DNA from 2 places in the Pectobacterium colocasium genome. Region 1 is predicted to be linked to the other one. Evidence: riboswitches for the same ligand, from Rfam matches in the RefSeq annotation. Region 1 holds a riboswitch; the other holds the start of a gene.
What was found. Region 1 has a riboswitch for thiamine pyrophosphate ahead of thiM (hydroxyethylthiazole kinase). Riboswitches for the same ligand answer to the same signal wherever they lie in the genome.
Positions count from the first base shown of each region.

Region 1 (3,118 bases):
TTGGAGATCAGCAGCACCTTCGCCAGATGAAACGTTTCTTTGACTAAAAAAATCACCAGAATAGTCGCCAGCACCAGCAGGCCGATATTGAGTATCGTCTGAAGCGCTTTGGCAGCCATCGCACTGCGAGCAGAACCTGCCATATGTTATCCCCACACCCTGTTTCACATTAACGCCAAGATTTCACAGCAAAGTAACCGGATGCCCCCACACTGTCACGCCAAAATACGCTTAATTTAGTTTGAAATTACTGGCAAAGATGTCACGCAAAGTACAAGTCAATTTACTTATGGTTTTACCACCAGCGATGGAAATGGTGAACGGGGCCGATGCCGTGCCCGACCTCCAGCGTGTCGGCCTGTTGTAATGCCTGCTGCAAATAATCCTTCGCGGCGTAGACCGTTTCGCTCCAGCTATCGTGGCGCGGTCGCAACGCGGCCAGTGCGGCAGACAGCGTGCAGCCGGTGCCATGCGTATGACGGGTATTCACTCGCGGGGAACTAAAGCGCTGCGGTTCGGCCTGTCGGCTGAACAGCCAGTCCGGGCTTTCCGCTTCACTCAAGTGACCGCCTTTCATCAGCACCGCCTGACAGCCCATTGCCAGCAGCGCCTCCCCCTGCTCACGCATTTCCCGTTCGTTGGTGGCCGGTGACGTATTCAGCAGCGCCGCAGCCTCGGGCAAGTTGGGCGTAATCAGGGACACCAGCGGCAGCAGTTCACGGCGGATCGATTCCACCGCCTCGGGTGCGAGTAGCGGATCGCCACTTTTCGCCAGCATCACGGTGTCCAGCACCACAAAAGGCACCGCGTAGTGACGCAGGCGCTCGGCAACCGCGTCAACAATATCGGTCTGCGCCAGCATCCCAATCTTGGCGCTGTCGATGCGTACATCGCTCAGCACGGAATCCAACTGCGCCGCGACAAAATCCGGCTCAATTCGGTAGACGGACTGCACGCCGCGCGTATTTTGCGCCACCAGCGCGGTAATGACTGACGTCCCATAAGCCCCCAGCGCGGAAAAAGCTTTTAGATCCGCCTGAATACCCGCCCCGCCGCTCGGATCGGTGCCTGCAATCGTCAACGCATTGATACGTTTCATGCCAGATCCTCCGCGCGCAGGGTATAGAGCCTGTCGAGAAAGTTGGGGATAAAACTGCCTGTACCTTGAGACACCGAAGCCGCCTGCTGCCCCGCGAAAGCCATGACATAGCACGCCGCCGCTACGTGGGATAAGCGTTCCCCCTCCAGAGCACAGAAACCCGCGACGACTGCCGACAGCGCACAGCCCGCACCAACCACGCGCGTCATCATGCTATCGCCACCAGTCACCGCGATATCACGTACGCCGTCCGTGACATAATCCACCACGCCGGTCACCGCGACGATCGTCCCCACTTGCCGCGCCAGTTCGCGTGCAGCAGGAAGCGCTGCCAGCGAGTCATCGGTGCTATCCACACCCCGCCCCTGTGCGGCTAAGCCCGCCAGCGCCATGATTTCAGACGCATTGCCGCGAATCGCCGCGGGCTTCCACGCCAGCAATTCCCGACAGAATTCACGCCGAAAGGTCAACCCGCCTACGGCAACCGGATCGAGCACCCACGGCGTCCCCGCCTGATGCGCGCGGTTTACCGCCGCTCGCATCGCCTCGGCGCGCGAGCGCTCCAGCGTCCCGACATTAATCAGCAGCGCATCGGCCACCGCGCTGAACTGCGCAGCTTCTTCAGGATCGACCACCATTGCCGGCGACGCATTCAGCGCCAGCAGCACATTAGCGGTAAAAGATTGCACCACGTCGTTGGTCAGGCAGTGCACCAGCGGCGAGGCAGAACGGAATTGGGTGAGTGAGGTTGCTGCCTGAGCGGCAGAAAGGTCGGTGGGTCGCGTGTTCATAGGTCTCCCAACCGGCGTGGAAGAAGGCGGCAACCGGTGGGCATACCGTGACTTCCCTACGCTGGCATTATCCAGATCAGGTGGTACGGGTATTTCTCAGCCTTCACAAAGAAGGGCACCCCGAGTCATGTACTACGCTTTGCAGCATAAGTAAGTGGGTAACGTAAAGCAAGCGCTCCCCCGCTTCTCTTGCCCACCCGACACCCAATGAAAAACCACAGGCACGTTGTGACATAGAGAAAAACGCCATAACCCTTTAGACTGGTTAATCAAACCCATACTGAGGAGATTGTGATGACGATGATAAAGAGTTATGCCGCACCGGAAGCAGGCGCAGCGCTGGAGTTGTATGAGTTTGATGCGGGTGAACTACAGGCGGAAGACGTAGAAGTTGTGGTGGATTACTGCGGCGTGTGCCATTCCGATCTCTCGATGATCGATAACGAATGGGGCATATCGAGCTATCCGCTGGTTGCCGGGCATGAAGTAATTGGCCGTGTGCACGCCCTGGGCAACGCGGCGAAGAACAAAGGATTAAAGGTTGGTCAGCGCGTCGGTATTGGCTGGACGGCACGTAGCTGTGGGCACTGCGATGCCTGTATCAGCGGCAGCCAAACCAACTGCCAGCAAGGCAGCGTGCCGACCATCCTGAATAAAGGCGGTTTTGCCAATAAGATCCGTGCGAACTGGCAGTGGGCTATCCCGCTTCCTGATTCCATCGATATCGAATCTGCAGGCCCGTTGCTGTGCGGCGGCATCACCGTTTTCAAACCGCTGTTAATGCACCATGTCACCGCAACCAGCCGCGTCGGCGTGATCGGCATCGGCGGTCTGGGGCATATCGCGATTAAGCTCCTGCACGCAATGGGTTGTGAAGTCACGGCGTTCAGCTCAAACCCAGCCAAAGAGCAGGAAGTGCTGGCGATGGGTGCCGATAAGGTCGTCAACAGCCGCGATCCTCAAGCGCTGACGGCATTAGCGGGTCAGTTCGATCTCATCATCAACACCGTGAGCGTCGATCTGGAATGGCAACCCTACTTCAACGCACTCGCCTATAACGGGAAATTCCATACCGTCGGCGCGGTGATGAAGCCATTTAGCGTGCCGGCCTTTACGCTCATCGCAGGTGACCGCAGCGTTTCCGGCTCTTCTACCGGCTCACCGCATGAACTGCGTTCTCTGATGAAGCTCGCCGCGCGTGCCAACGTGAAGCCGCAGACAGAGCTGT
Region 1 covers NZ_CP084032.1:3,451,660-3,454,777, forward strand. The annotation lists gene psiE (phosphate-starvation-inducible protein PsiE) at 1-143, opposite strand, end outside; gene thiD (bifunctional hydroxymethylpyrimidine kinase/phosphomethylpyrimidine kinase) at 296-1,099, opposite strand; gene thiM (hydroxyethylthiazole kinase) at 1,096-1,890, opposite strand; TPP riboswitch at 1,927-2,023, opposite strand; gene ahr (NADPH-dependent aldehyde reductase Ahr) at 2,185-3,118, shown strand, end outside.

Region 2 (3,118 bases), 1.7 Mb from region 1:
GCAAGTAGCGATCGTTTTTCAGATCAGTCATGTTCTTTTCCTTTCAACCTCACGGCGGTTCGACACCGGATAGATGTGATGAAACGGATGCGTTATAAAACGAACGCTTTATAAAACGAATACGCTATGACGCGAGTACGTTGTGTACATGAGTCATTCATGGCGCAAATAGTACCACGTCAGCCTTCGTTCTCGTGATAAGCGCGACACAACACCACCGTATCCTCGATAAGTCGACGCGCCACGGTGCCCGGCGGGGGCAGTTGCGGGAGTTGGTCATAGCGGAACCAGCCCGCGTCACGCAGCTCTTTTGGGTCGTGCTTAATGTCTCCACCCGCATAATCGGCCATAAACGCCATCATCAGAGAATGAGGGAATGGCCAAGGCTGCGAACTCACGTAACGCAGGTTTTTTATCTGAATTTGGCTCTCTTCCATTACCTCACGCACGACCGTCTGTTCCAGCGTTTCGCCGACTTCTACAAACCCAGCCAGCACGGTGTACATGTTTCCGCGATGTCGATTGTGCTGCGCCAGCAGAATCTCATCACCACGGCGAATCGCGACGATGATGCAAGGCGCGATCTGCGGATAATAACGTTCTTTGCAGTGGTGACATAAGCACGCCAGCTCCGTTTTGCTCCGCACCATTTCATGGCCGCAGTAACCACAAAAACGATGGGAACGATAAAACTCAGCCAACTGTACGCCTCGCCCCGCGAGCTGGAATAACCCCACGTCCTGATCGAGCAGTTGGCGAACCGAGGCCATATCGGTATCACGGCCCTGACACACCAGCCAGACAGGCTGTTCTTGCCATTCGCCGATTTGGCGAGCCGTTTTCCCCTGCAGAGACCACTTCGTCGCCGTTCCACACGGTAATTCTCCCTGGGGCAGCCAGATTTGTACCGCATCGCTAACCACCCACCAGCCGGTCTCATCACCTTTTAGCGTCTGTTCCATATCTTTTTATTGCTCCACTGCCACTTCACTGGCATTTTACATTCAGAGTGATTACATAAGTTTTATAACTGGGATTTCAGTTATTTCTTACCGTTCACGGAGTCAACAATGCTAAACCAGCTACAAAGTCTGACTGAATACGTTGGTGGCAATAATGCGTTAATCGACCAATGGCTACAAGCGCGTAAGCAGCTTCTGGTGGCTTACTATCATCTGGTTGGCATCAAGCCGAACAAGGATGCGCTTTCTCTTCTGGATGAAGAAGCATTGGATCATTTTTGCCAGAATCTGGTGGACTATCTTTCTACCGGTCACTTTCACTTATACGAAAAGATGCTGCACGAAGCAGCGACACACAGCGAACAACTATTAGCCCTTTCTACCCAGCTCGACCTCGCCCTGCAAAACAACACGCAGCAAATCATGACGTTTTACGATAACCATCTGGCGACGGCTATCGACCATGATAACTGCCTCGAATTTCAGCAGGCACTCTCCAGCGTCGGTGAAGCTCTGGAGGAGCGTTTTACGTTAGAAGACAACATGATCCGTCTGGTTTACGACAACTAGCGGTCATTTGACGTTATTTAAGAACATCGCCACACGCTGTACAGGCAAAACCGTCACGCTTTGACATCCGCGTTTTGCCGTCATACAGTGTAGGGGTTTTATTGGCCCGTTTAAGAAACGGGCATATCTTGTCGGAGTGCCTAGCGTGCTCGTGTTTTGTTTTACGAAAGCAATCGTTTTACGAAAGCAATCGTTTTACGAAATCTATGAGCGCACAGGCTGAGACCGTTAATTCGGGATCCGCGGAACCTGATCGGGTTAATACCTGCGAAGGGAACAAGAGTAATGCACCTCATTGAGCCCAAGGCTGCGTATTCCTACATACCTGCTCTGATGCCCAATATCATTATTACTCCCTCCGGCTCCAGACAAGCAATCTTCCCTTTACGTCTTACAGGAACTTGCTATGTCTACAGAACCCTTGTCTATAAACACAGTGCCGTCAAAATCGGGTCGCCGCGAGCAGCGTGCCGCCGCCCAGCAGTTTATTGAAACCTTACAGGGAACGGCCTTTCCCAATTCCAAACGCATTTATCTTACGGGCTCGCGCGACGACATCGCCGTACCGATGCGGGAAATTCAGCTCAGCCCGACGCTACTCGGCGGCAGCAAAGACAATCCTCAATACGAACCCAATGAACCGATCCCGGTTTACGATACGTCAGGGCCTTATGGCGACCCCGCCGCCCAACCCGATGTCCGCGTTGGGTTAGCGAAGCTGCGCGCCAGCTGGATTGCCGAACGTCACGACACCGAAGCGCTATCCGGCGTCAGTTCCGATTTCACCCAGCAGCGTCTGGCAGATGCAGGACTGGATCATCTGCGCTTCGAACACTTGCCACGGCCGCTACGTGCCAAAGCAGGCAAACGCGTCACCCAACTCCACTATGCGCGACAGGGAATCATTACCCCGGAAATGGAATTTATCGCTATTCGCGAAAATATGGGACGCGAGCGTATTCGTACCGACGTGCTGCGCCAGCAGCATCCGGGACAAAGTTTTGGCGCCCTACTGCCGGAAAACATCACACCGGAATTTGTCCGTCAGGAAGTGGCCGCCGGTCGCGCCATCATCCCTTCCAACATCAACCACCCAGAATCAGAGCCGATGATTATCGGACGCAATTTTCTGGTGAAGGTTAACGCCAATATTGGTAACTCCGCTGTGACGTCCTCCATCGAAGAAGAGGTGGAAAAGCTGGTCTGGTCTACCCGCTGGGGCGCGGATACGGTGATGGATCTCTCAACCGGCCGTTATATTCATGAAACCCGCGAGTGGATTCTGCGTAACAGCCCCGTCCCCATCGGTACCGTGCCAATCTATCAGGCGCTGGAAAAAGTGAACGGCGTGGCGGAAAACCTGAACTGGGAAATGTTCCGCGATACGCTGCTGGAGCAGGCGGAACAAGGCGTGGACTATTTCACTATCCACGCCGGCGTGCTGCTGCGCTACGTGCCAATGACCGCTAAACGCCTGACCGGCATCGTTTCACGCGGGGGTTCCATCATGGCGAAGTGGTGCCTGTCGCATCACAAAGAGAGCTTCCTGTACGAGCACTTCCGTGAAATCTGTGAAATCTGTGCCG
Region 2 covers NZ_CP084032.1:244,670-247,787, reverse strand. The annotation lists gene hemE (uroporphyrinogen decarboxylase) at 1-31, opposite strand, end outside; gene nudC (NAD(+) diphosphatase) at 180-962, opposite strand; gene rsd (sigma D regulator) at 1,071-1,532, shown strand; TPP riboswitch at 1,655-1,825, shown strand; gene thiC (phosphomethylpyrimidine synthase ThiC) at 1,939-3,118, shown strand, end outside.
Region 2: linked by a shared signal. The riboswitch ahead of thiC (phosphomethylpyrimidine synthase ThiC) and the one ahead of thiM (hydroxyethylthiazole kinase) in region 1 are both predicted to bind thiamine pyrophosphate.